DNA from 3 places in the Exiguobacterium sp. s191 genome. Region 3 is predicted to be linked to each of the others. Evidence: riboswitches for the same ligand, from Rfam matches in the RefSeq annotation. Region 3 holds a riboswitch; each other region holds the start of a gene.
What was found. Region 3 has a riboswitch for lysine ahead of KNQ09_RS15490 (aspartate kinase). Riboswitches for the same ligand answer to the same signal wherever they lie in the genome.
Positions count from the first base shown of each region.

Region 1: another riboswitch for lysine. It lies ahead of KNQ09_RS14225 (Na+/H+ antiporter NhaC family protein); the one in region 3 lies ahead of KNQ09_RS15490 (aspartate kinase).
Region 2: another riboswitch for lysine. It lies ahead of KNQ09_RS12010 (amino acid permease); the one in region 3 lies ahead of KNQ09_RS15490 (aspartate kinase).

Region 1 is NZ_JACSNC010000003.1:171,680-181,570, reverse strand. It holds gene KNQ09_RS14225 (Na+/H+ antiporter NhaC family protein) at 28-1,611, opposite strand; lysine riboswitch at 1,723-1,901, opposite strand; gene KNQ09_RS14220 (uracil-DNA glycosylase family protein) at 1,994-2,731, opposite strand; gene KNQ09_RS14215 (heme oxygenase) at 2,856-3,176, opposite strand; gene KNQ09_RS14210 (methyltransferase) at 3,266-3,925, shown strand; gene KNQ09_RS14205 (ABC transporter ATP-binding protein) at 3,938-4,819, shown strand; gene KNQ09_RS14200 (ABC transporter permease subunit) at 4,816-5,622, shown strand; gene rlmN (dual-specificity RNA methyltransferase RlmN) at 5,747-6,820, shown strand; gene KNQ09_RS14190 (DEAD/DEAH box helicase) at 6,884-8,320, shown strand; gene KNQ09_RS14185 (NAD(P)/FAD-dependent oxidoreductase) at 8,342-9,658, opposite strand; gene KNQ09_RS14180 (nitroreductase family protein) at 9,735-9,891, opposite strand, start outside.
Region 2 is NZ_JACSNC010000002.1:63,365-73,255, reverse strand. It holds gene KNQ09_RS12030 (DUF2252 domain-containing protein) at 1-152, opposite strand, end outside; gene msrA (peptide-methionine (S)-S-oxide reductase MsrA) at 220-1,167, opposite strand; gene KNQ09_RS12020 (hypothetical protein) at 1,237-1,419, opposite strand; gene KNQ09_RS12015 (solute:sodium symporter family transporter) at 1,480-3,240, opposite strand; gene KNQ09_RS12010 (amino acid permease) at 3,785-5,266, opposite strand; lysine riboswitch at 5,398-5,586, opposite strand; gene KNQ09_RS12005 (MarR family winged helix-turn-helix transcriptional regulator) at 5,752-6,207, shown strand; gene KNQ09_RS12000 (diguanylate cyclase) at 6,346-7,437, shown strand; gene KNQ09_RS11995 (TetR/AcrR family transcriptional regulator) at 7,480-8,085, opposite strand; gene KNQ09_RS11990 (HlyD family secretion protein) at 8,278-8,934, shown strand; gene KNQ09_RS11985 (DHA2 family efflux MFS transporter permease subunit) at 8,947-9,891, shown strand, end outside.
Region 3 is NZ_JACSNC010000004.1:172,299-182,189, forward strand. It holds gene alr (alanine racemase) at 1-312, opposite strand, end outside; gene KNQ09_RS15465 (branched-chain amino acid transaminase) at 309-1,241, opposite strand; gene dapD (2,3,4,5-tetrahydropyridine-2,6-dicarboxylate N-acetyltransferase) at 1,267-1,974, opposite strand; gene dapB (4-hydroxy-tetrahydrodipicolinate reductase) at 1,961-2,707, opposite strand; gene dapA (4-hydroxy-tetrahydrodipicolinate synthase) at 2,704-3,585, opposite strand; gene KNQ09_RS15485 (aspartate-semialdehyde dehydrogenase) at 3,603-4,595, opposite strand; gene KNQ09_RS15490 (aspartate kinase) at 4,609-5,808, opposite strand; lysine riboswitch at 5,921-6,098, opposite strand; gene argH (argininosuccinate lyase) at 6,169-7,539, opposite strand; gene KNQ09_RS15500 (argininosuccinate synthase) at 7,536-8,741, opposite strand; gene KNQ09_RS15505 (GNAT family N-acetyltransferase) at 8,860-9,288, opposite strand; gene KNQ09_RS15510 (alanyl-tRNA editing protein) at 9,285-9,891, opposite strand, start outside.

The DNA of each region.
Region 1 (9,891 bases), on a different contig from region 3:
CAATGCCTTTTCTCGTACAGTGTTACATTAATCTGTTTGTAAATCAGAAGCAGTTTCACCTTTTTTTGAGAGAACGTTCAAAACGACGACAAAGAGTACGAATGTAACTAAGGCTCCGATGAAACCGAAGACTGAAGACTCGGTGAAACCGATGACTAAATAACCGACTGCCGCAGTAACAGCACCGACTAGCGCATACGGTAACTGTGTCGTAACGTGATCGATGTGATGGGATCCAGCCCCTGTCGAACTTAGGATTGTCGTATCGGAAATCGGTGAACAATGGTCACCGAAGACAGATCCAGCAAGAACAGCAGCAAGCGTCGGTAACAAGAGTGAGGCATCAACAGCCATGACGAGATCCGCACCGATTGGCAACATGATTCCGAATGTGCCCCAACTTGTTCCTGTTGAGAATGCCATCAAGCCGGCAATCAAGAATAATAAGAATGGCAAGTACGAAGCAGAAATCGAGTTGCTGACGAAGCTCGCGAGATAGTCACCGGTTTTCATATCACCGATGACAGCGATGATCGTCCAAGCGAATAACAGAATCACGACTGCTGGCCACATCGAACGCATACCAGCGACAATACTTGCACGGTAATCGCGGCCCGGAATTTTCCGACCGATAAGCATCAGGAAGGCAACGATCAAACTAATGACGACACCTGCGACGAGGGAACGGGTGACGTCCGTTGCCTCAAATGCACCGATTAAAGTAAACGGGCGGTTGTCGGCTGCAAGTGCCTGAGCACCTGTTCCGAGTAACGCACTGATCGTAGCAATGACGAGCACGACGATCGGAACGACGAGATCCCGGACTTTTCCGTTCGTATGTTCGTTGACCTCTTTTGCCATTCCCATCGGTGTTCCTTTTGACGCATCAAAAAGTTCACCATTCGCGGCACGGCGTTCATGCTGTTTCATCGGTCCAACAGAGACGCCAGAGTAAGCGATGTAAAGTGTTAAAAGTAATGCGAAAATCGCATAGAAGTTCATTGGAACGATCATCATAAAGGCACTAAACGCTGAGTAATCCGTAATCGAGTGCGTCGTTAAGATACCGGCGATGATAGAGATGATGAATGCGCCCCAACTCGAAAGCGGACTGATGACACAAACAGGCGCAGCTGTTGAGTCAATCAAATAGGCAAGCTTCGCACGTGAGACACCACGGCGATCCGTTAACGGACGACTGACGTTGCCGACAGCGAGACTATTGAAGTAATCATCGATGAAAATTAGGATACCGAGTCCGAAGGCAACTAAGCGTGCACCACGCGCTGTCTTGACGTGCGTAGAAGCCCATTCACCGAAAGCGCGAGCGCCACCTGATGTCTGAATGAGCGTGGAAAGGACGCCGAGCAATAACAAGAAAACAAGCAATAAGACGTTCCACTCGTTTAAGGCACCGTCCGCCCAAAAGAGGCTGAAGATATTCTTGCCGAGATAGGTTACCGTATCGATCGGGTTAAAACGGTGAAGTAACAGGGCACCGACGAGAATGCCGACACCTAACGAAAGAACGACCTTTCGGGTAAAAATGGCTAATAAGATAGCTAGTAAAGCAGGTACAAGGGCAATAATGGAATCTGAATAGTTGACCATGAAAAATATCCTCCTCTTTAATAAATGGCTTAAAGATGAGACCCCGCGGCACAAAAAAAGCAAGGGCACCGGCAACAAAGCCGACACCCTCGCTGGATGCGTCTTTCTTAGCCGAATTGGAGCGCTCCATACAATTGTTATGTATGGCAATCGATCGGGTGTTTCCCGAATCGACCAACGACGATATGCTCGACACATACTGTCATTTCGGCGATGTCACCTTTCCTGTAGTCGTCTTCGTTGTCATCCTCGGACCAAGTACTGATTGAAATCGCGCCTCTACCTCATCGATAGAATAGTCATATTCTGTTCTTATGGACACTTTATCATGTATTTCAGAAGCGATTCAACCATATATTCTGATAATTTAAGATAAAGTTGTTTATTCAGCAAAATGTTGAATGAGCTGTTTCATCAAATAGGCTTGGTTTTCCTCGAATTGTTTTTTTCGATGACCGTTTGCGCCAGATGGGTGGGGGAAGCCGGAAAGAAGCTGATGCTGTTCGATTCGTCCATCATGAATCAATCCACGGACTTGCGTCTCGACGACCCGACCGAGTGGAATCAATAACGCTGGTTTTTGTAACTGATTAATCTCAGCGACGAAGTGTTCTTCCGCGTAGTGCCTTAATAAAGGGCTACGATTGATCTTCGGTTGATGACCCGAGTAATTCTTTTCGCGATAAAAGACGGGTTGCTTTAACAGTGACGTTGGATGCAATAATTTCTGATGTTGATGAAATAAGCTAGCCGTCGTCTCGATTCCGAGCAATGCTGGAAGTTCAAGTGTATCGAGCATCTGGACGAGGTTACGTCGCATCGTTCCGGCAAAGCTTGCTGTATATTTGACGAGGCGTGCCGTCTCTTCTAATGAAACACTATGGTGAAGCGCATCTGTCGCTTCTTCGAAAGCGATTCGCATCTGTTCAAAACCTGGTGTGATCCCGATAATGACGACTTTTGCTTCAGTATTGACGTATTCGCCAATCGGAGAGTAATAGACGGTCAGCTCGTTCTCCTGTTGCAATAAAAAATCGTCCGTCCATAATTCATCACGTCGTAACGTACGATCGTCAGGTAAGCTACGAATGGCTTGTTCAAATATAGTTAATGAATTCATGAAGGACCCTCTCTCTCTGTAATGGCACTATGATAACAAATAATACCATTTGTGACAATTCGACCCTTTCACTATTTGTGTATAGGTATATAAAAAAGGACTCGATACGAGTCCTTTTCGTGCATCATGCGCGTTCTTTGACCGAAGCGACTTCATATGTCAGAATCTCGCTGCCGAGCATTGGCGATTCTCCTGCCTCACTACTCGCAGGTCGACTATGTGACGCTTTGAAATCGTCACTCTCCCGCCACGCTTGAAAACTCTTCATATCTTCCCAGTACATGTTGACGTTCATTTCATCGTGTTCTTCGATGTTTTGCGTCAATAAGACCTCAACACGGATGAATCCGTCCATCGTATCAAGTCCACTTGGACGTGTAAAACGAGGAGCGAGAGCTGCAGCCATCCCTTTTTTGACTTTAATCCGGTTCGTAACGACGATCATCATAAAATCCCCTTTCAAAAAACGAGTAACGTACTTCTTCAGTATAGTACGATGAGGGAAAGAATGCCGGAAAGAAGGAACAAAAGACGATGAATGAACAGGAATATGATCAACGATTACGAATTGAGACCATTGAGATGCAACACCTTTATGGTGTGTTTAGTCACTACAATCGCTATGAACCGACGCCTTATGCGGCACTCAGCGAATTATGCGAAACCTATCCGTTTCAAAAAGAGGATATTGTCATCGATTTCGGGTGTGGGAAAGGGCGTTTAAACTTTTACTTACACGATCGTTTTGACTGTTCCGTCATCGGAATCGAGATGAACGGACAATTTTACGAGGACGCACTTCGGAATATGGCGAACTACCAAAGTCGACGGAAGCGGCGTTCCGGAAGTTTGCGATTCGAACAGACGTATGCCGAGCAGTATACCATTCCGGATGAGGCGAATAAGTTTTATTTCTTTAATCCATTCTCTTCACAAATTTTCATGAAAGTGATCGATCACATTTTAAGTTCGGTCGAACGTTCCCCGCGTTCGGTTGATCTCATCTTGTATTACCCGACCGATGAATACCGGGAGTACTTGGAGCGCCATACCGTATTCGAGCAAATCGATGAGATTCGATTACGAGACCTCTATGAAAAAAATCATGACGAGCGGTTCGTCATCTATCGCTTTGATCCGAACAAACTGCTTCAAAACGGGTATGAATACAGTGAGGAAAGAAATAAAAGATAGGGAGGTCGGACGATGATCCGTTTGGAGCATGTGACGAAGGAATTTGCGCCGGGGCGTGGGATATTCGATGTCAGTTTTACAGTTGATCCGGGTACGATATTCGGTTTCATCGGACCAAACGGATCTGGAAAATCAACGACACTCCGACATTTGATGGGACTACTGGCGGCGGATGGTGGAAAGGCGACGATCGGTGGTTTTGATTGCTGGAATCAAAGTAAAGAAGTGAAGAAATTGGTCGGTTATTTGCCAGGGGAGATTAGTTTACCTGGAGACATGACGGGAGCAGACATGCTGGATTTGATGCAACGACTACACGGTAGCGATCCGGCACGGCGACAACTGTTGTTGAAACGATTTCCTTTTGAGACGAAGACGAAAATCCGCAAGATGTCAAAAGGGATGAAACAAAAATTGGCACTTGTCGGTTGCTTCATGAAGGATGCACCCGTCTATCTACTTGATGAGCCGACCAGTGGACTCGATCCTTTGATGCAAGAGCGTTTTTTAGAGTGGATCGAACAGGAGAAGCATGCTGGAAAAGCGATTCTAATGAGTTCACACCATTTTCCGGAGATGGAAAAATCGTGCGATCGAGCGGCTTTAATCAAAACAGGGCGCATCATCGTCGAATCGGATATTCATGAGTTGGTTCGATCGAGTCGAAAGACGTACACGATCGTCTTCCGAACGGAGGTGGAAGCAGCACAGTTCGCGATGCAAGTCGGTGTTGAACCGAAGCGGACAGAAGTCAGTTTTCAAACGGATGAGACGCTGAGCTTGAATCAGGCGATCGCTTATTTAACGCAGTACGATGTACGGCTGATTCGTCCGTCAGCAGATGATTTAGAACAGGTCTTCTTGCATTATTATGGAGAGGAGGAATCGTCGTGATATTGCTGATCCGCTCTTTATTCAAGCAGGTTAGAAAGCCCGTGCTTGCTTATGCGATTGGAACGAGTCTCTACTTATTGATGCTTGCGTTGCTTTATCCATCGATGATGAAGACCGGTTTACTAGAAGCAAAACTAGAAGCGTTACCTCCAGAAGTCTTAAAAGCATTTCAATACGATAAGGTGACAGGGTTCGAGAATGTACTGGATCTGCTCGGGGGAAACTATTATGGACTGATTTTTCAAGTCATTGCGAGTCTATTCTTGCTCTCATTAGCAGCGCGACTCGTTGCGCGACCAATCGACAATGGAGAGCTGATCGTCTATCTCGCAGCCCCGATCACCCGGAATGCGTATACGTTTGCTGTTGCGATCGTCATGGGTATCGCAAGTATGGTTCTCGTAGGACTGAATGGACTTGTCTTGATGGTATCCGACTGGTGGATGACAGATATTTCGATCAATGACGTCATCTTATGGCGGATTCAACTCAATGCGCTATTGTTACTCTTCGCGATCGGTGCCTTTACGTTATTCGTTGCGACGTTATTTGACGAAGAACGTCGTGCTTTTTCGCTTGCTGGTAGTGTGCTTGTCCTATCGATCGTCTTGACGATTCTGTCGGAACTAAGTGACAAGACGGAGTGGCTTCGTTATCTATCTGTCTTCTCCTTATTCAATACGACGCAATTACTAGAAGGAACGGATCATTTTCTTCTTCATTCCATTCTTTTACTCGTCCTCTGTCTCGTGTTCTTGACCGGAGCAGTCGTTCAATTCGGACGTCGGAGTCTGTCGATTTGATCGAAAGTGGCGCAAAAACTTTACAGAAAGTGAACATTTAGGATTTGAACGTTGCGTCATGCGCTGATTTTTACTAAGATAAAGGAATGTTGTAGTTCTGGAAAAAGAAATGAGGTCTTTCGAAATGAATAAACCATCCATTTATGGATTAACGCTTGAGCAGATGACAGAATGGTTATCGAATCAAGGGCACAAACCATTCCGTGCCAAACAAGTATGGGATTGGCTCTACCGTAAACGTGTCACGACTTTCGCGGAAATGACGAATGTCAACAAGGATTGCCTTGAGTTGTTAGATCAGAGTTTTACGATTGACTCGATGACAGAAGCGGTCAAGCAAGAATCAGCAGACGGAACAATCAAGTTCCTTTTCAAATTATATGATGGCAACTTGATTGAAACGGTTTTGATGCGTCATAAATACGGTCTTTCTGTCTGTGTTACGACACAGGTCGGCTGTAACATCGGCTGTAGCTTCTGTGCAAGTGGTCTTATCAAAAAGAGCCGCGACTTGTCAGCAGGCGAAATCGTTGAGCAGATCATGAACGTTCAACATCACCTCGATGCAGTCGGTAACGAAGAACGTGTCAGCCACGTCGTCGTCATGGGTATCGGTGAACCGTTCGATAACTTCGACAACATGGTTGACTTCTTGAACGTCATCAAGGACCACAATGGTCTTGCGATCGGTGCACGTCACATCACGGTTTCAACAAGTGGTTTGGCAGACAAGATCTACAAGTTCGCTGACTTGAAACTCCAAGTCAACTTAGCCATCTCGCTTCACGCACCAAACAATGAATTGCGTACGCAAATCATGAAAATCAACCGGGCGATCCCGCTTGAGAAATTGATGCCAGCGATCGATTATTACGTTCAAACGACGAACCGTAAAATCACGATCGAGTACATCTTGCTTCGTGGCGTCAACGACCAAAAGGAACACGCAGTCGAACTTGCGAAACTGTTCGAAGACAAACGTCACCTGACGTATGTCAACTTGATTCCGTACAACCCGGTCGATGAGCACGGTCAATATCAGCGCAGTACGTCTGAAGATATCACGACGTTCTACGATACGTTGAAAAAGAACGGCTTGAACTGTGGTGTTCGTCTCGAGCATGGAACAGACATCGATGCGGCATGTGGTCAATTACGTAGTAAGCAAATCAAAAAAGATAAAGTAGCATCCAAATAATTCGTTGGGCTTCTCATCGTTTCGGTGGGAAGCTTTTTTTACGATAAGAAATGAGGACATTCTATGACACGTACACGATTTAATGATTTTAACTTAAGCGCACCGATTCTCGACTCAATCGAGCAACTCGGCTACACGACACCAACCGAAGTCCAGCAATCCGTCATTCCGGTCGTATTATCTGGAAAAGATGTCATCGTCAAATCACGGACGGGGAGCGGAAAGACGGCATCGTTTGCGATCCCACTGTGTGAACTCGTCGAGTGGGAAGAAAACAAACCACAAGTCTTAGTCTTGACGCCAACACGTGAGCTTGCCTTGCAGGTCAAAGAAGATATCATGAACATCGGACGTTATAAGCGGATCAAAGCGACAGCTGTCTTCGGCAAGCAACCGTTCCGTGGGCAAGTCACGGAGCTCAAGCAAAAGACACACGTCGTCGTCGGAACACCGGGACGCGTACGCGATCATATCGAGCGGGGCACGTTATCGCTTGAGAAAGTCCGTTACGTCGTTTTAGATGAAGCGGACGAAATGCTGAACATGGGCTTCCTCGATCAAGTCGATGCCATCTTGTCTGAGTTACCGAAGGAGCGGATGACACTATTGTTCTCTGCGACCTTCCCAGAAGACATCGAACAGTTGAGTGACCGTTACATGGAGGCACCAAAACGGATCGAAGTGGGTGAAACCGTCGTCTCGACGATTACGCATAGTTATATTCAGGTGACGGACAAGACGAAGTTCGCGATTTTGAAAGATGTCCTGGTCGCTGAAAACCCGGATCGCTGCATGATCTTCTGTCGGACGAAAGAACACGTTGATTTCGTCGCGAATGGTCTACGCGCACATGACTATCCGGTTGAAGCGATCCATGGTGGGATGGAACAAGACGATCGACTCGATGCGATGAAAGCCTTCCGTGCCGGGAAGTTCCGAATTCTTGTCGCAACAGATGTCGCGGCACGTGGGATCGATATCGAGAACATCACGCACGTCATCCAGTATGATCTCCCTGTCGAACGAGAAAGCTACGTTCACCGGACCGGTCGGACGGGGCGTGCAGGAGCAGCAGGACAAGCAATCAGCCTCGTCACGCCGGCAGACGAACGTCGCCTGAAGGAAATCGAGCAGTATCACGGGAAACTGACACGTCGCCAAGCACCGACGGAAAAGGACTTGATGCGAACAGCGGATGCATTTGAGGAGAAGATGGCGACGGAAGATACGCGTTCTTCGAAAACGGAGCAGCTTGATGCGGACATCATGAAATTGTTCTTTAACGGCGGGAAAAAGAAAAAACTCCGTGCCGTCGACTTCGTTGGAACGATTGCGAAGATTGAAGGCGTCACAGCAGACGACATCGGCATCATCTCGATTCAGGATACGTTGACGTATGTCGATATCCTCAACGGGAAAGGTCCGCTTGTCCTCCGGGCGATGAAGACGACGAAGGTCAAAGGGAAACAATTGAAAGTGTACGAAGCATTCAAGAAATAAGACAAGCCGGTCATTCTCCGCTTAAGCGAAGAGGAACCGGCTGTTTTGCGTCAAGGCATGTCCAAGATGGAGTCCGCTTGCGGCTGCTTGGGCAAGCGAGTGTGTAGCACCGGAACAATCACCGATCGCATAGACACCAGGACATGTCGTCTCAAACGTCTCTGATGTCTCAAGCATCGGTGCGTAAAACTTACCATCTAATCCATAAAGCAACGTATCTCCCGGAAGTTCCACTTCAAGGAGTTGCTCAAGACGTTCTAAAAACCCTTCTAAGACGAGCAGGTCTTCTGCAGGCATTTCTGCATGCAAATTACCGGGAGACGCGGTTAGGGAAGGGACAATGGTGTTACGACTCAATTGATCGTGTGCCGTCGCTCGCGATGCTCGGAAATCACTGAGTCGCTGAACGAGAATGCGATCACCACCTTGGTTGATTCCGCCAATGATGCGTGCGGCATACGCATTCGCTTTCGCTAGTGTTGAAAAATACCGCGGGAGAAATAGCGTGAAGTTCAGATTTGTCGAGCCGTCTGTTGTCTCGTGGACATTTTGACCGTCCGGCATGACGAGTCCTTCTTGATATTTGCGGATGATCCGTCCGCGCGGATTCATGCAATAGGTGACGGCTTGACCGTAAGGCGAGTCGTAACCGAGCTTCGTCTCGAACGTCTCCTGTAACAATGTCCGAAATAGTACCTCATCCGTCTCAATTCGCACCCCGAGATCGAGTCGGGTCCGCTGTGGGGTGATACCAAGCGTCGCTAACTGGTGCAACGTAAAGTCTGCACCAGAACGACCCGTCGCGAACACGATCCGTTGACTGACGAAGGTCTCGTCCGCTGTTTTGATCGTAAACGACTTCGACTTCGTGATCTGCTCGATTGTCGTTTCGAATCGGGCATCGAGACGCGGTAATAAGGCGTCCTCAAACGCCGTGAAGACAGCAGCTGTCCGTACTGTGCCTAAATGACGGACGGTCGTCTCGACCGAATGTAGATCGGCGCGACGGGCACGAGACGCTACAGTAGGGGAATGCGTGGAATAGGTCTCAACTGTACCTCCACCATATGTACATAAGAGATCATCGACTTCTTCGAACAGTCGTCGTGTCGTCTCTTCACCGATTTTTGAGACGAGTTCCCCGCCGAATCCCGTCGCATAATTGAACTTTCCTTCTGATTTGCCAAGCCCTGCGAATCCAAGATACGCATCTTCTGCTGTTCGTTCGCGAATCGGTTTTCCGGCATCGAGCAGTAGGACGCGTTGTCCATCTTCAACGAGCTGATGGGCGAGGAAAATTCCTGCCACACCGGCTCCGATAATCGTCACATCATACATCACAGACGCCTCCTTTTCTTTGAGTATACAAAAAAGCCGGATTCCTGTGAAAGGAATCCGGACTAGGTGAGATCGCTTATTTCCACTCTGCGATGTCAGCGATTGGTAGACGAACTGATGGGTATCCTGCGTCGACTGCTTTACCGATTGAAAGCAGCATGACTGGAAGATAACGTTCTTTTTCAAGACCGAATGCTTCTGCGATTTGGTCTTTTTCGTAACCACCGATTGGG
Region 2 (9,891 bases), on a different contig from region 3:
CTCCCACGGAAAAAGCGAAACGGACTCAAGCTCATCTTGTCGTACTTTTCCTGACGTGCTTGCTCATCGAGCTGACGGATTTCGTGATCGTAGAAATCAAGTACCTTCGCAATCGTCATTTGTCGAATCTCTTCATACACGGGTCGAAACATTCGATTCTCTCCCTTCCATTTGAAAAAAGAGCAGTCAAAACGAAATCGTTTGACTGCTCCTTACGTGTTACTCGAAATGTTTTTTATATTCCCCATATCCTGCCGAATCAAGCTCTTCAAGCGGAATAAATCGTAACGCTGCTGAGTTGATACAATAGCGAAGACCACCAAGTTCTGTCGGACCATCATCGAAGATATGACCGAGGTGACTATCCGCATTCGCAGAACGCACTTCCGTCCGCGTCATCCCGTGACTCGTATCGAGTTCGACTTCCATCTTGTCTTCTGAGATCGGTTTAGCGAAACTCGGCCAACCACAGTTCGACTGGAACTTATCTTTCGATGTGAAGAGTGGTGTACCATCGACGATATCGACGTACAGTCCTGGACGTTCTTCATCCCAGTATTCGTTACGGAAAGCGGGTTCTGTCCCGTTCTCTTGTGTGACTTTATACTGAATTGGTGTCAGACGCTCTTTCAGTTCTTTTTCCTTACCTTGGTCCTTCCACGCTTCCTTGATGAATTTCGCGCGACCTGAGCCGACACTATACATCTGATAACGGAACGGATTCTTTTTATAATAATCTTGGTGATATTCTTCGGCTGGCCAAAACGGCTTTTCTGGACGAATCTCTACCGCGACCGGACGCGAGAAGCGTCCTGATGCGTCAAGCGCTGCTTTCGAACGTTCAGCTGCTTCACGCTGTGCTTCATCGACATAAAAGATGGCCGGTTGGTACGATTCACCACGGTCATTGAATTGACCTCCACCATCTGTCGGGTCAATTTGACGCCAGAAGATCTCGAGTAATTCTTCGTACGTAATGACGGACGGATCGTACGTGACTTCAACCGCCTCCAAGTGACCTGTCGTTTCCGAACAGACCTCTTTATAAGTCGGGTTCTCTGTATGACCACCGGTATATCCTGAAATGACCTGCTCTACCCCATCATATTTATGGAATGGCTTGACCATGCACCAGAAACAACCACCTGCAAATATTGCTTTTGCCATCTATCTTCCCCTCCTCTGTATGTGTCTATTTTACCGCGTTCAGAGAATGGACTCGACTTTCCTGCTCATTCAATCCTCTGGGTTCGCTTTTAGACGACGCATGACGAAGTAAATCGCCGCAAAGACAAGAAGAAGTCCTCCGAGCGAATACCAGATGTTATTCAAACGATAAATCATTTGGTACAAGGCAAGCGTCACAAGCAATAATGCGATCGGTAAGAAGGCACGCTTGAAGTGGTACCAGTAATTCACGAAGATCGCCTCCTGTTTTTCTTTCATCTTACCCGATATGTCATGTCTTCTGCGAGAGGATTATTCTGCTTGACGGTACTCTTCTTCGAGATAGGTCCGGTACTTCGCTTCCCAAGCGTTTAGCGACACACGCCATAATACGATCGTTGCAATGACAAGTCCTAACGTAACCGGCCAGAACCAAATCGATACGATGCCTGCTGTCGAAGCCAGTCCGATTTTTGAAAACAGAACGTACGTCCAAATGATGGATGTGCATAATAAGATCGAAACCGGAATCGCGAACTTCCATGGAGTGAGCTCGACAGACTGTCGTCGATTGACCTTTCTTGACTGGACGACCGGGTAACGATATCCCATGAATACCATGAATAGCACTTCAATCACGAGTAGAATACCGTACCCATGAATATAGCTAATGCCATGATCCCAGCCGAACAGTTGTTTGAAACCGAAGACGAATAAGTAATACGCGAACACGTGAAAGACGATGACGATTTTCGCTGCAATCGCCGGAATTCGTTTCATGAAAATCCCCATTAATACGATGACGAGAATCGGAATGTTGAAAAAACCTGTGAATTGCCGGATCAAACTCCATAAGCCGTCCGGCGCGTACATCAAGAATGGTGCGATGACGAAAGAGATTAAAGCAACGATCGTTCCGAACCATTTACTGACACGAATCAAATGTTCATCACTCGCCTCTTTCGCAAACACCGGCTGATAGATATCGAGGACGAAAAGTGTTGCAATACTGTTTAGCAACGAGTTAAACGAACTGAAGACGGCTCCGAGTAAGACAGCCAAGAAAAATCCCATCAGCGAGACCGGCAGTAACTCCGTAATGAGTCGAGGATATGATAAATCACCGCTTGTTAGTGTGTTCCCATACAAGTGATAGGCAATGATCCCAGGAATCAGCATGAAGATTGGAACTAATAACTTTAAGAATCCTGTCATGAGGACGCCCTTCTGTCCTTCCTTCAAATCTTTTGCCCCGAGCACACGTTGAATGACATATTGATTGAGTGACCAATAAAATAAGTTCGCAAATAGGATACCCGTGAAAATCGAGAAGAACGGAACGGCATCGGTTGAGCTTCCGATTGCGTTCAGCTTCTCCGGTTGCACAGTCGCAATCGTCTTCATCCCTTGAAGTAAATTCCCATCACCCAGTGTGATAAAGCCGAGTACCGGAACTAGGAATCCAACGAAGACGAGCCCGATCCCGTTCAAGGTATCCGAGACAGCCACCGCACGTAGTCCTCCAAAAATCGCATAAATTGCTCCGATGATCCCGACGACCCAGACGACTAACCAAAGGGATTGCGTATAACTAAGACCAAATAGTTCCGGAACATCGAATAGCTGCAAGACAGCAATCCCACCCGAATAAAGCATCGAAGGAATCGTGACGCACATATATCCGAGTAAAAAGAGTAAGACTGTCATCCGGCGAACCGTCTCATCATACCGGTGACTTAAGTATTCCGGTAACGTCGAGATACCAAGCCCGAGAAACTTCGGGAGTAGATAAATCGCCATGATGATGGCAGCAAATCCCGCCGTGACTTCCCACGCCATACTCGACATGTTTCCCATGAAGGATTGTCCATTTAGTCCAATCAACTGTTCTGCCGACAAATTCGTCAGCAGTAGCGATCCGGCAATGAAAACGCCACTTAGCCCTCGTCCCGCTAAGAAGTATTCATCGACGCCTTGTGTTTTCCCACGCGTCAATCGGTAGGATATGTAAGCAACGAGCAACATGAAAAACGCTGCAGAACCTAATGTGAAAAATAATTCAGATGTAGTCATGCGTCTCCCCCTATTCTTTATTCATATTTCTATTTTTGAATACTTATTCATTGATTCCTTTTTTATACTTTTTCAAAACTATATTTTAGAGAACGTTTTCATTTAAGGGAATAAAAAACCACCTTCATTTATAGAAGGTGGTTCCGATTGCAGAAAATGGACTGACTCAAAAAAAGAATGACGCGTCTTTTCACGCCCTTTCCTCATACGAGACACAAGCCAGTTTTCCCGCTCCAGTCGAGCAGGAAAACGGGTCTTGTTTGTCTCTGAAAGCGCAAAATTGCGCTTTTTCCTGTAGGAGTGGCGTGTAACGTGTCATTCTTTTTTATACCGTCAGGAGAATCAGAGAAGCGTTTTGTTCACTCGAAATCGCTTCCTAGGGAATAACAAGCAAGAGCGACCCTGCAGCGAAGCGATGCTTGTCCCTGGAAAAACGATTCGAAACGAACAAAAAAGCGCAATCTTTCTCATCAGACTCATCAGAGAAAAATTGCACTTTGTCTTCAATCTCAATCACCTTCATTTATAGAAGGTGGTTCACACATTATGATTGACGTGGATGTTCCGGGAAGTCCATCTCGTCATAACGAACGATCGACGTTCGATTTTTGAATTTATGTCCTAACCAGAAGGCAAGGAATAATGGAATACCAACATACGTTGCGGCAATTCCGACCCAATCGATTTGATCCGCAAGGAATGCTGCGTAGTTTTGACCAACGATGACGAGGAAACAAAGACCGAATGCGAACAGCGGACCAAACGGGAACGCTGGTGCAACATATGGTAAGTCTTTCAACGAGTGACCTTGTGCAAGGAATCCTTTACGGAAACGATAGTGACTGATTGCAATCCCGAGCCATGCGATGAAGCCTGTCATCCCCGAAGCATTGAGTAACCACAAGTAGACTTGTCCACCAAACATCGACGTCAAGAAACAGAGTGCACCGATTGCTCCTGTTGCGAGCAAAGCGTTACGCGGTACACCGTTTTTCGATACTTTCGCGAACAACTTCGGTGCATCCCCTTGGCGAGCAAGCGTATAAAGCATCCGAGTCGAAGCATACATACCTGAGTTTCCGGCAGATAGAACAGACGTCAAGATGACGGCGTTCATGAGTGCTGCTGAGAAGGCAAGACCCGCTTTTTCAAAGACAAGCGTAAACGGACTAACCGCTACGTCCGTAATGTCATTGGAAACCAAGTTCGGACTCGTATACGGAATGAGCATTCCGATGACGAAAATCGCGAAGACGTAGAAAAGCAAGATGCGCCAGAAGACTTGTTTGACTGCTTTTGGAACATTCTTTTTCGGATCTTCCGACTCACCCGCGGCAATCCCGACCAGTTCTGTACCTTGAAAACTGAATCCGGCAACGAGAATGATACCGATGACGGCAGGAATCCCACCGACGAACGGTGCATCGCCAAGTGCAAAGTTTTTAAAGCCAACCGGTGGCTCTGATGTAAAGACACCAAAAATCATCGCAACACCGACGACTAAGAAGACGATGACGGTAACGACTTTAATCATCGCAAACCAATACTCCGCTTCCCCGAATCCCTTAACGGAGAAGTAGTTCAAGCCAATCATGAGTAAGAGGAACAAGGCACTGAAATAAAATCCAGGAACATCCGGGAACCAATATGTCATGACGATTTGTGCTGCGACGAGCTCGACTGCGATCGTGACTGCCCAGTTGTACCAGTAGTTCCAGCCGAGCGCAAAGCCGAATGATGGATCGACGAATTTCGTTCCATAGGTCGAGAAGGATCCAGCGACCGGCATATACGCTGCCATTTCACCAAGACTTGTCATGAGGAAGTAGACCATCAGACCAACGATTGCATACGATAAGAGCGCCCCACCTGGTCCTGCTGCTGCGACGGAAGCACCGGACGCAATGAAGAGTCCTGTTCCGATCGCTCCACCGATGGCGATCATTGACATATGACGGGCTTGTAATCCACGTTTTAATCCTTCTGCTGTCGAATCTGTTGTTTGTTTCACATCTAGATTGTTCATTTCGTTCGCTTCTCTCTTTAATAAATTTTTGAGAGGACACTTTTTGAATGAAAAAACAAAAAGCGCCCTCATCTTCCAGATGGAAGATGAGAACGCAACATAATAAAATGGATGCGCCTCATTCTACCGTCGTGAAAGATAGCTCTCCACAAGTAGGTGATACCCGACTTGTGACAGTATTAGACCTATTTGATCTAATCCCAATCGATCATCTTCAAAGCGATGATTGATTTCGGCAATTCTTCCTTTCAGGTCACCTCATCTGTCGCTTGACGACATCCGTAACCGTACTCTTAAGAACTGCAACCTCCATCCCACTGGTTGAGTGAGAACTGAATTAAGTTAGTTATTACTACGCCATATTACACAAAACGCCACGAAATTGTCAATTGCCTTTTTCGAATCTGGGGTAGTCGATGGTAAAAATCCGATATGTTTAGTACACTAAATGGTAGAAGTCCACTGAGAGAAAGGATGCTGCTTGCATGCCACAGGAACGTGATTTGCTAACTTATCGACTCGAGGAACAAATGCGTGTCATTCTTCGTACCCTGCGACGTGAACTTAACCGGCTATTTGAAGGAACAGCGACCCGGAGTGAGTTTTTCATCTTACGAAGCCTTTCAGAAAATGGTCCTCAGCGCCCGACGCTTCTTGCGGAACAATTTGAGCTCGCGACGAGTCAAGTCACTGCTTTGACGGATAAGCTGTATAAACAAGGATATGTCACACGGACACGTTCGACGGAAGATCGTCGTTCAATCGTACTCGCTTTGACGGAGGACGGGGAACGTGCATTTCGGGATCTCGAAATCGTCCGGAAAAACTATTTACAAGACCGCTTCGGTACATTGACGGAAGAAGAGCTCGAAACGATGGTTCATGTCTTTGATAAAATTTTACAGACGATGGATGAGGATACCCTTACTTCATCTTCTTAAAAACGGTAGATTTTCTACCGTTTTTTCTATTTTGGTCTAAAGATTTCCCTCTGTCTAACCGTTATCTACTTGAGTATACTGGAAGTATATATATGGAAATCTGTTAGCTGGGGGAGTTGGGAGGATTTGTTGTCCATCATGAATCAATTCATCATTAACTTTTGTCTACTGTTCACAACGATTACTCTCTTGTTCTTACCGTTTCGGAATCAACCGCGTATTTCATTGAACTCCAAATGGAGCATTCGACTTATACTCGGAGCAGTCTCTGGTCTGATTGCGGTCTTATTAATGTTCAATGGGATCCAAATCGATGTCGCCCGTGTTGATTTACGTATCGTTCCCGTCGCGATCGCCATGCTGTTCGGTGGTTTCCCAAGCGCCATCGTTGCAGGAGCAATGATCATCGGGACACGTTACTTTTTAACACCAGTTGATCAAATGGAAGGATTTTATTTATCTACGCTGATCATCGTCTTATTCATCACGACGATTGGGATCATTCGTCGATTCGTCCATGTCTCGATGCGTCATTTTCAACTTATGGTGTTGGTCGGTATTCTCTATTCGTTACCCGCCATCTACATCTTGACGCACAGCTGGTCGACATTCTTTAAAATCTCGATTGCGTACGTCTTCTTTAATTTATTAGCTGGCTTTGTTGCCTTTCGATTACTGACGGAATTACGCCGTCACTTCGAAAACATCCAGTATCAGCAGAAACTCGCCATGACGGATGCTTTGACAGGGCTCGCCAATCGCCGTCGTCTGGATGACTCGCTATCGCTTGTCGGTTCGACCGATCAAGGCTATTCACTTGTGCTCATCGATATCGATTTCTTCAAGCATGTCAATGATACATATGGTCATGATGCGGGCGATGATGTGTTACGCCAACTCGGCATGACTCTCGCTTCCTTGACGCGTCCAGACGACCTCGTCGGACGGTACGGTGGTGAAGAATTTTTAATCATCTTACCAAGTACTTCGGCGAAAGAAGCGCAAAAAATAGCAGAACTAGCTCGGCTGACGGTCGCACGTAACCTGTTCCCGACAGCAGATGTACCTGATCTACAAATTACGATCTCACTTGGGATTTCACATTCCAGTGGTTCGCATACGTCACTTGAAGCATTACAACAGGCAGATAAAGCGTTGTATTATTCAAAAGAAAGTGGACGGAATCGGAGTACGATCTATACGAAAGAACTCGCATTCCGACAGGCTTAAACTGATTGGACACTTCCGCAGGGAAGTGTCTTTTTTACGTCCTCATTCCGTCTCTTTAGGAAAACCGATACTCTCAACCGTTCCAAAGACGATCATCCGACTTAATTGTTCTGCCATATACTCTGATGAATACGGTCGACCGTTTCGTAACCAAGAAATCAACAATCCCAACTGTCCACCAATGACATAGTTCAATAATAAGTCCCGATCGACGAACGTAGCTTCTTCTGTGATTTGCGGTCGAAACACAAGACGATAGTTATCTTTCAATGTATCGAGAAAACGGGAGATGAACGTTTTGATCGGTCCTTGAACGAGCATCGTTTGATAGAATAATTCATTTTCTTCGATATGAATGAACAAACGAGCAAAATAGCGACTCACCTGCTCGACTGTCGGAAAGACAGTTCCTGTACCCGTGATCCGAATTGCTTGTTCAAGTGCCTTCATTTGCTCCTCAACGATTTGGTCGAGCAAATCATACTTATCCGTATAGTGTGCGTAGAAGGTCGAACGGTTCACACCGGCTCCATCCGTCAGCATTTTGACAGTAATACTCGAGAAGCTGTGCGTCTTCAATAAACGAAATAATTCCATTGTAATACGGTCACGTGACCGTTTTGGTCGGGGATCACGGCTCTCATTCATCCATATTTCACTCCTTTTCCATCCTCTTTTCATTAATGAATCCGTTATCATCTATTTTTCCAACATTTTGTCGGAAATTGTCGGTTGTTTGTTAGCTAATGATCCATATAATTAACTATATTAATTACTCCTCCCCCCAGAGGAGTACTTTTTTTGAATCGATTGTACACAAGAAAGGATGCTAACACACCCATGAGTATGAAAAAATTATTGATCATCAATATCGTGACACTCATCGTTTTAATCGGTGGTGGTGTTGTCGGATACTACTATTACGATCAAGCAACGAGCTATGTCAAAACAGACAATGCGAAAATCGACGGTAAGATGATAACGGTTGCGAGCCCGAGCGCTGGTAAATTAACAGACTGGTCTGCGAAAACAGGCGAATCACTCGCCAGTGGAGCAACAGTCGGACACGTCATGACGGCACAAGCCGGACAAAAACCGACGGACCTCTCTGTTTCAATGCCCTCAAAAGCAACGATCGTTCAGTCGATGGCGACAAAGAACGGCTTCGTCGCAGCAGGTACACCTCTCGCCTATGGTTTTGACTTAAACGACCTTTGGGTCACAGCGAACATCGAAGAAACAGAAATCGATGAAATCAAAGTCGGACAAACAGTGGATGTCTATGTCGACAGCTATCCGGACACGACACTTTCTGGTGAAGTCGAGCAAATCGGTATGACGACGGCTTCGACGTTCTCCATGATGCCTTCTTCAAACGGAAACGCGAACTACACGAAAGTCGCACAAGTCATTCCAGTTAAAGTATCACTCTCGCAAGAAAAATCACTCGACATTCGACCTGGTATGAATGTGACCGTCCGCATTCATAAGGATTAAGGAGGGACGTTCATGTCTACTACCTTCTTGTTCGGATACAGTGCGTTCACGATTCTGATCATCATCGGCGTCAACTGGATTGCCCGTCGAAGTCGCTCATCCGACACGGCACTGGCGACGGACGGACCGACACTTGAGGAATCCCTCGAGACGGAACCGACGATGACCGTGACACCACCAGTCGCAGCACCTTCTAAACAGGTATCGACTGAAAACGTCAGTATTCCGAAAGTACTGACGGTCTTACTCATCGGTATGTTCATTGCTATTTTGAACCAAACGTTGATTAATGTCGCGTTACCAGTTCTGATCAATGACTTCAACGTGTCGACGTCCACTGCCCAGTGGTTGACGACGGGCTTCATGCTCGTTAACGGGATTTTGATTCCGATCAGTGCCTTTTTGATGCGAAGCTATACGTTCCGCCAGCTGTTCCTCGCTTCGATGACACTGTTTTTCTTCGGATCGGTCATCTGTTCGATGGCAATGAACTTCCCGGTCATGATGATCGGTCGTGTCGTTCAGGCAGCGGGGGCTGGTATCTTGATGCCACTCGGATCAAACGTCTTCATGACATTGTTCCCACCGCATAAGCGCGGTGCTGCCATGGGAATGCTCGGAATCGCGATGATTCTGGCTCCTGCTGTCGGACCTACGATCACGGGATATGTCATCCAAAACTATGACTGGCACGTCATGTTTTATGCGATGTCGTTCTTTGGATTAGTGACGTTGTTACTCGGTACGGCTTGGTTCCGCCTGACGCAGCCACTCTCGAAACCTTCTTTTGACGCACTGGGCGTCTTATTCAGTACGATCGGATTCGGGAGTCTCCTTTACGGATTCAGTGAAGCCGGGAATGACGGCTGGGATAGCCCGATCGTCATCAGCACGATCGTCATCGGCTTAATCGGAATTGCTGCTTTTGCGATGCGTGAGCTGTCGATGGAAGATCCG
Region 3 (9,891 bases):
GAGCCATTCTAGCGATGAGACACCGAGTGCAATTCTGAAACGTCGTGCTGTTTCAAAATCCTCCGTCGGATTCATCACCAGTACATAACTGTCTGGAAAATTCGTTTTGATTTCAATGGCTTCATACAACTCGGCGACAGCAAAGTGATGCACATCAGACGCCATCAGCGTTTCGACCATCTCTAGCATGCCTAAGTTGTACGCATTGTTCTTGACCACGGCAAAAATACGTTTACGTGACCGAGCGAAGACCGATGCGACGTTCTGTCGCACCGCCTTCCGATCGATCGTGACGAGTGTACGCGTCGTCATTCTGCGACAGCTGGTGTCACATACGTCAACCAATCCGCATATTGCGGCAATTGACCTGTGACGGCTTGACGGTAAAGATCGAGCAACTCATCTGCGACGTTCCGTGTTCCGCCGTTGATGGAGATATGATCGATTTCACCGACACTCGTGATTTCAGCAGCTGTTCCTGTTAAGAAGATCTCATCTGCGACATATAACTCATCGCGTCCGATGTGACGTTCGACGACAGGATAGCCTTGATCTTGCGCCAAACGGATGATGACTTGGCGTGTGATACCGTCGAGTACTGAACAATCAAGTGACGGTGTATGAATCGTTCCGTTTTTAAGAAGGAAAAGATTCGCAACACTCGCTTCACTAACGTTTCCGTTCATGTCGAGCGCGATTGCTTCATCAAATCCATCACGGATCGCTTCACCTTTTAAGAGTTGTGAGTTCATATAGTTCGCAGCCGCTTTCGCTTGCATCGGCATCATCGTTGATGAGACGCGGCGGTATGATGCGACTTTGGCACGGATGCCAGCACCTTTATCGAAGTATTCCCCAAGCTCCCAGCAAGAGATGCCGACATGAACCGTCGTATCTTTCGCCATCAATGCTTGCCATGGCGTACCGAGGAACACGAATGGACGGATATAACACGATTCAAATCCGTTTTTCGCAACTAGATCAATCGTCGCTTGGACGAGTTCATCAACCGTATACGGAATCGTGACGTGATAATACGCACAACTGCGGAAGAGACGTTCGATATGTTCCTTCAATTGGAAAATCGCCGGTCCGTCCGGTGTCGCGTAAGCACGAATTCCTTCAAAGAATCCACTACCATAGTGAATCGCATGTGACATGACGCTTGTGTTCGCATCTTTCGGATCATGAAAGACTCCATCTAACCAAATTGCTTCTCCATACTGTGTATCCACTGCCATGTGTTTTCCTCCTCTTCGACGTCAATCAGAGTGAACGTAAATCATCCACCAATTGCGTCTTCTCTTCTGTTTTCGCATCTTTCTGTTTGATGACACGTGCAGGTGTTCCAGCAACGACGCTTCCAGCAGGTACGTCTTCTGTGACGACACTACCAGCAGCGACGACGGCATCTTTACCGACTTTCACGCCTTCAAGGATGACTGCATTCGCACCGATCAAGACACCGTCTTCAATGATGACAGGTGTTTTTGAAGGTGGTTCGAGGACACCCGCGACCACGGCACCTGCGCCGACATGAACGTTTTTCCCGATCGTCCCACGTGCACCGACGACAGCGTTCATATCAATCATTGTACCATCTCCGATTGATGCACCGATATTGATGATGGCACCCATCATGACGACTGCGTTGTCACCGATGACGACATGATCACGAATCCATGAACCTGGTTCGATGCGCGCATTCAAGTGACGTGTATCAAGCATTGGTACCGCACTGTTGCGACGGTCATACTCCACGTGAACATCCGTGATGCGATCTGAATACTTTTCTAAGAAAGTAGCCGCAAGTCCTGCATCCGCGAAGAAAATCTTTGATTCATCTGATCCGAATGCTGTAGCGCCTTCGATCGTCAAGCCCGCCAAATCGCCGTTGACGTAAAGTTTTACCGGTGTTTGTTTTTTAGCATCTTTAATGAATTTAGCAATTTCGTAAGCATCAGTGAGTAACATGTGAATCCTCCTGTGTGTAGAGCGTCTCTAATGTATAGAGTCCCGCTGTTTTTTGAATGAGTGCCTCAGCTGCTTTGATCGCACCAGAAGCAAATACTTTTTTTGATAGCGCTGTATGTTTGATTTCAATCAATTCGTCGACACCTGCGAATAAGACTTCGTGTTCTCCGAAGATCGTTCCACCGCGCATCGCGTGCATCCCGATCTCGTTCGTCTCTCGCTTTTGCCGCGTCTGTGACCGGTCATATACCGGTGTGACGTCACGTGCCGTCTGAATCGTTTGCAATAACAACTCCGCTGTTCCGCTTGGCGCATCGACTTTTTGGTTGTGATGTTTCTCGAGCAATTCGATGTCATACGCTCCTGCTAGTGGTACGAGTGTCTTCAGCAGTTGCTGCACCATCGCGATGCCGTACGACATGTTGTACGACTGGAAGATCGGAATTTCTTTTGCGGCGTCCTTGATCGATGCCAGTTCCGCCTCCGAAAAACCAGTCGTCGCGATGACGAGTGGTGTTTTTGTCGCCAGCCCATATGCGAGCAGATCCGGTAGCAAACTCGGATGCGAGAAGTCGATGATCGCATCGACCGTTTCTGACATCTCCGTTAGCTCGGCATATGAAGCGATCGTATCGGATGACTTCGTCCGGTCAACGATCGCTACGACACTTTGTGGTGCGAGTTCGACGACGTATTGTCCTGTCGCCCCATAACCGTGTAACGCGAGTTTCATCGAACCACCCCTTTGTAAGCCCGCATCGTTTCGAGTAAGTGGGCGTGCCCCGCTTCCGATTGACGGACGAGCGGCAAGCGCGGCGCACCGACAGCAAAGCCGAGTTCTTCAAGAGATGCTTTGACTGGAATCGGATTGACATCACTGAACAAGGCACCGATGACCGGTAACAAGTCTGCCTGAATCCGGCGTGCCGTGACGAGATCTTGTGCGAGTAACGCCTCAGCAAGTGCTTGTGTCTCTGCTGGGTACGGGTTCGAAAGAACTGAGATGACGCCTTGTGCCCCCCATGCCATGTACGGCAGGATTTGATCATCATTTCCACAGAAGACCGCGAAATCTTCCGGAATCGCCGCCATCAGTTCACCCATGAAGCTGACGTCTCCACTCGCCTCCTTAAACGCTTGGATGCGTGGATGACGTGCTAACGTCACTGCTGTTTCGACTGCGATCGCAACGCCTGTCCGCGACGGAACGTTGTACAGCATGATTGGTAATTCGGTTGCATCAGCGACCGCCGTGAAATGTGCGACGAGACCCGCTTGCGATGTTTTATTGTAGTACGGTGTGACGAGCATCGCTGCGTCCGCACCGATGCGTTCTGCGAGTAACGTCTTCTCGATTGTTACTGCCGTGTTGTTCGAACCCGTTCCGGCAATGACGGGTACTCGTCCTGCCGTGACTTGAACGGCAGTCGTCAATAGTTGTTCGAATTCCGTGTTTGTCAGTGTCGAACCTTCTCCTGTCGTCCCTCCGACGACAAGTGCCTGAATCCCCGCTGCGAGTTGTTGCTCGATCAGGCGTTCGAATACGTGTAGATCCAACTCGCCTGCTTCATTAAATGGTGTGACGAGCGCTGTACCTGCTCCTTTGAACATGAAGAACTCCTCCTTTTTTATGAATGAATCGACTGTTCGATTGCTTGGCGTGCGACTTGTACGGCATTCGAGGCGGCACCTTTTCGAATGTTGTCGGCTACACACCAGAGATGGAACGTGTTCGCGAGACTATCATCTTGTCGAATTCGTCCGACATAGACATCGTCCGTACCACTTGCATCGAGTGGCATCGGATAACGCGTATTCGCGACATCATCGATGAGGACGACGCCCGGTGCGCCTTCAAGTGCTTCACGGATCGCTGCAACCGTCGTCGGCTGCGTAAACGTGACGTTGATCGCAACCGAGTGAGAATTCGTGACTGGAACACGCACACATGTCGCACTGACTGGTAGTGCTGGAAGATTGAAGATTTTCCGTGTTTCGTCAATCATCTTCTGCTCTTCTTTCGTATAGCCGTTCTCAAGGAACACATCGATATGTGGCAAGATATTATCGTGAATCGGATGCGGATAATTGACGGGCTCTTCTCCGCGTGCTCCACGTGCCAGATCCTCGATTCCTTTTTGACCAGAACCGGATACGGCCTGATACGTCGTATAGTTGACACGCTCGAATCCCAGTGACTGGAGCGGTGCTAAGGCGACGACGGATTGAATCGTCGAACAGTTCGGATTTGCGATCAAGCGGTCCGTCGCTTGAATCGCTTGTGGATTGACTTCTGGCACGACAAGCGGAATCGTCTCCTGCATCCGGAAAGCACTTGAATTATCAACGACGAGTGTTCCGTTTTCAGCTAGTAACGGGGCATATTGTTCACTGATCGTTCCGCCCGCCGCGAACAACGCGACGTCAATCTCGTCTTCCGTGATACTTGGTGTCAGTGCTTGGATCGTAATGGCTTCTTCCTTGAACTGTACCGTGTTCCCTGCTGAACGAGCAGAAGCGTAAGCGGACAGGCGGCTGACCGGGAAGTCCAGTTCGGCTAGTACTTGTAACATTTTTTGACCGACGGCGCCGGTTGCTCCAATGACTGCTACATGATACATCCTGTTTTCCTCCTTATAACTCGAACGCGTTTGCAATCGCTGCAACCGTCCGTTCAATATCTGCTTGTGCAATCGTGTATGAGATGCTGATTTCTGAAGTCGTAACTTGATAGAACGGAATGTTCTCTGCTCGGAAAATTGCGAACAATTTCGAAGCGACACCTGTTGCATCCCGCATCCCGATTCCGACGACAGATAATTTCGCGTGTTGATTATGGCGATCGACCTTGACTGTCGTGAAGCGATCCATGATGTCTTTCAATGCTTCATCGAGGAACTCTTCCTCATCGAGTGGACATGAGAACGATAAGAAAATGTCACTGTCGAACGTCGTTTGACTGATCATGTCGATGTTGACGTGGCGATTGGATAACAGTTCGAAGATATCGGCTACTGCTGCATTCGTTTGCGGTACGTGTTTGATTGATACCGTCAAGACGTTCTTCGTCACACTGACACTCGTCACCGCTTTTTGTTCCATTGTTTCCGTCGCTTCCATGATCCATGTTCCCCTTTTCGATTCAAGTGTTTTCCCGACGAAGATGTGTACGCCGTATTTTTTTCCTAGTTCGACACTTCGCATTTCCATGACCTTCGACCCGAGGGCGCTCATTTCCATCATCTCATCATACGAGATATGTGGAATCGGTTGAGCGGCGGCATGGATTCGCGGATCAGCTGTATAGACACCGTCGACATCGGTATAGATTTCGCACCGTTTATCAAGGACTGCCGCAAGGGCAACTGCCGTTGTATCCGACCCACCCCGTCCAAGCGTCGTGACATCACCGAGTTCGTTGACACCTTGGAATCCGGCGACAATGACGACATCGTACGTTTCGAGTTTTTGTCGTAACAGATCTCCATCGATCTGTTTGATCTTACTTTTCGTATGCACGCCCATCGTGCTGATTCCTGCTTGAGCGCCTGTTTGCGATAACGCTTTGACACCGAGCGAGTTGAGGGCGATGCTGAGTAATGAAATCGTCTGTTCTTCTCCGATGGCAAGCAGTCGATCGAGTTCTCTTCGCTCGGGGCGATCCGTGATGGCTTGCGCCTGAGCGATCAAAGAATCTGTCATCTTGCCCATCGCCGAAACGACGACGACGAGTTTTTCACCTTCGGCTGCGCGACTCTTCAAATAATTCGCAATAGACTGAATCTGTTCGACAGTCGCAACCGAGCTTCCACCAAATTTAAGTACAGTTGTCACAATCCTATCTCCTTTGTCCCGATACAGAAAAAAACGACGGGCCGGTAGGAGCGTTCCTACGGCCCGTCGTTATCACGATCGGACAAACGAAGACAAAGTCATTCGTTCTTTTACGTAAGATAGCGCTCCGAAACATCGGTTTCGGCAGTACAACGGATCTTAACCGTTGTACCAGCAAACAAGAAGAAGCATCTTCTCATTCACTTCGGCGGACTTCCCCTTTCACATCATTCGGCATGCTTGCCTTCAAGAATGATGCTACTCATGTCATCCGCGCCTCTATCTGTCGGTTGTTAGTTACAGTTATAGCAGACATCTTTTGTTAAATCCAGTCATTTGACTGTTTTTTTTCAAAATTCGTCAATTCGCAAGATGCTGTTTCGCGAGTTCGAGTTGCTCCGACACGGCAGCAAACCCTGTCCCGCCGTAGCTAGTCCGGCGTGCTACTGCTTGAACCGGATCGAGGAGCGGATAGACGTCTTCTGTGATATCAGGATGGAACGTTTGATACGTCTCGAGGTTCAAATCCTTCAGGAAACAACCGTTCTGCACACAGTAAAGGACGGCTTTGCCGACGATTTCATGCGCTTCCCGGAACGGTATGCCTTTCGTTACAAGGTAGTCGGCGAGTTCCGTTGCATTCGAGAAGTCTTGCATTGTCGCCTTCTTGAGCGCTTCGGTCTTAAACGTCGCAGATTCAATCATTCCGGTGAAGATTTGAACGGATTGGAGAACGGTATCTGCTGTATCGAAGACCCCTTCCTTATCCTCTTGCATGTCTTTGTTGTAAGCGAGTGGTAATGCCTTCATCGTCGTCAAGAAGCCCATCAGATTGCCATAGACGCGCCCCGTTTTCCCACGAATCAATTCAGCGAAATCAGGATTTTTCTTCTGTGGCATCATGCTCGATCCTGTCGAGAAAGCATCAGACAACTCGATGAAGCCAAATTCTTGCGATGCCCAGATGATGATTTCTTCACAAAAACGCGAGAGATGCATCATGACGGTCGAGGCGATCCCGAGGTATTCGATGACGAAATCGCGGTCGGAGACAGCGTCGAGACTGTTCGGATAGATTGACTCAAAACCGAGCAACTCGGCAGAACGGAAACGATCGATTGGGAATGTCGTCCCCGCGAGCGCGCCTGCCCCGAGCGGTGATTTCCGGATCCGCTTTTGATTATCCGTCAACCGTTCGACATCACGTTCGAACATCCAGAAATAAGCGAGCAAGTGATGCGCAAGCGAGATCGGTTGTGCCCGTTGCAAATGCGTATAACCTGGCATGACCGTCTCGATATGTTGCTCAGCTTGTTCCGTGATAACCGATTGGAGCTCGCGTAATGCCGTCGTCAACGCTTCAACATGTTGTTCCATCCATAGATGTAAATCCGTTGCGACCTGGTCATTTCGGCTCCGTGCCGTATGCAGTTTTCCTGCAACCGGACCAATCTGTTCCGTCAATAGACGCTCGAGATTCATGTGAATGTCTTCATCTGCTAGCGTATACACATGATCCGCTAACGTCGTTTCCAGTTGCTTCAGTCCTTGCTCGATTTGTGTCCACTCGTCTTGAGCGAGGATCCCTTGTTCAAATAGCATCTGCGCGTGTGCGAGACTGCCTTTTAAATCGACGCTCGCTAATTTTTGATCGAACGTGATTGATGCTCCGAAGGCTTCCGCTTGAGCGGAAGCACTTTCCGTAAAACGTCCACCCCAGAGTTTGGTCATTTCGTGACACCCGCCTGACGATGTACGCTCGCATGAGTCGAAACGGCAAGTCCGTGTAATTTGATGAAGCCTTTTGCTGCTTCATGATCGAACGCGTCTTCTTTCGTATACGTCGCAAGTTTCTCATCGTAGAGTGAGACAACGGACTGACGACCTGTCACGGTTGCGTTTCCTTTGAACAGTTTAACGCGAACTTCTCCTGTGACGTCCTGTTGTGTCGCCGTCAGGAATGCTTTCAAGCCTTTCGTCAATGGTGCATGGAAGAGACCGTTATAGATCGTTTCTGCGTATTGTTTGCTGAGTAGTGGTTTGAAATGCGCGACGTCCTTCGTCAATGTAATCGTCTCGAGTGCAGCGTGAGCTTTGAGTAAAACCGTTGCTCCTGGGCACTCATAGACTTCCCGCGATTTGATACCGACGAGACGGTTCTCGACGTGGTCGATCCGTCCGACCCCATGTGCACCAGCGATGATGTTCAGTTCCGTGATCAGTTTCGCCAGTGGATATGTCGTTCCGTTGATCGAGACCGGAACACCTGCTTCAAAGCCAATGATGACTTCTTCTGCCTGATCCGGAGCGTCTTCTGGCGCTACTGTTAACGCGTAAGCGTCTTGTGGTGGCTCTGTCCAAGGGTTTTCTAGGACGCCACACTCGTTACTCCGTCCCCAGAGATTCATGTCGATTGAGTATGGGCTATCGAGGTTGATCGGGATCGGCACGTTGTTTTCTTTCGCATAGGCGATCTCTTCTTCCCGTGACCATTTCCATTCCCGAACCGGTGCGATGACTTCGAGTGATGGATCAAGTGCTGCGACCGAAACTTCGAACCGGACTTGGTCGTTCCCTTTTCCGGTACATCCGTGAGCGACCGCCGTTGCACCATGTTGATGCGCGACTTCGACAAGCTTTTCTGCGATCAACGGACGCGAAAGCGCTGAAATCAACGGATAGGCATTTTCGTAATGAGCGCCATATTGAAGTGCTGGCAAGACGAAGTCTTGTGCGAATTCTTCTTTAACATCGAGGACGATCGATTCGATCGCACCGACGAGGAGTGCTTTTTCTTTAATGACGGATAAATCTTTTCCTTCTCCGACATCCATGCATAAGGCAATGACGTCATAGTCCTTGCTCAACCATTTGATGGCTACCGATGTATCAAGTCCCCCAGAGTACGCTAAGATCAATTTTTGTTTCGACATGTATAATTCCCTCCTGGTTTTAAATTCATCTGTCTGTATAAAAATTCATTATGAATTATATATATACATAGAAAACAAAAAAAAGAAACCCTTTTTGCAGGATTTCTTTCAAAATGACTTACATTTTTTTCTCCATCGTTCGGTGCGGGATGCCCGCATCATCGAATTCATCGGAGACGATCGTATACCCGAGTCCTTGATAAAACGGGATCGCTTGAACTTGTGCGCCGAGTGTTAGCAATTGCTTCCCTTCGCGACGTGCGACTCGTTCCATCGCCTGCATCAACTCGCCACCGTATCCTTTTCCTCGCGCTGTCGCTAGCGTCGCGACACGCTCTACCTTCATCCGTTGGTCGTCATATGGACGGGTACGACCCGTTGCGACCGGTCGACTCTGCTCATCGAGGACAAGCAGATGAATCGCTGTTTCATCATGTGTATCGTATTCAAGATGGCGTGGTACGCCTTGCTCCTCGACGAAGACACGCTCCCGGATCATCCGGACGGCTTGATGTTGTTCTGCTGTACGTACTTGAATGACTGTCATGACTGATATTCCTCCCGTAATCGATCGACATATGCCATCGCATCATCCCGATTCGTAAATTGTGCCTGTGCCTGAACCGCACTTCCTCCGCCTCGCCCGTTAAATGTTTGGACATGTGCTTTAGCGAACTTCCCGAGATGGGGTTCACCTGGACTACTCATCAGTAACTTGTTCGTCGTCGCATTCCAGACGACGCCGACGCGTCCCGCTTCTTGAATCGCTTTAGCAAGTTGTTCGGATATTTTGATTTCTTCATCCAGATGTTCAAACACAAGAATGCCTTCTTGTTGTTCTAAAGCGTGAGCGAGTGTGAACGTTGCAAGTTGTTCCTGGGCGTGTTCGACCTGTTTCGTTAAGCGTTTCTGCTCTTCTTGTAACGCTTGGACGGCTTCTAGCATTTGAACTGGTTTGACCGACAAGGCTTGCGCCGCTTCCCGTAAGGCTCGTCGTTCTGCCTGAACGAGTTGGTATGCCCGTTCTTTTGCGACATAGGACAGACGAATATTTCCACGAACCCGCTCGACTCCGGTAAAGAGAATCGACTCGAGCTGTGCCGTTGAATCAAGATGCGTCCCACCACAGGCACTATAATCGAGTGTGCCG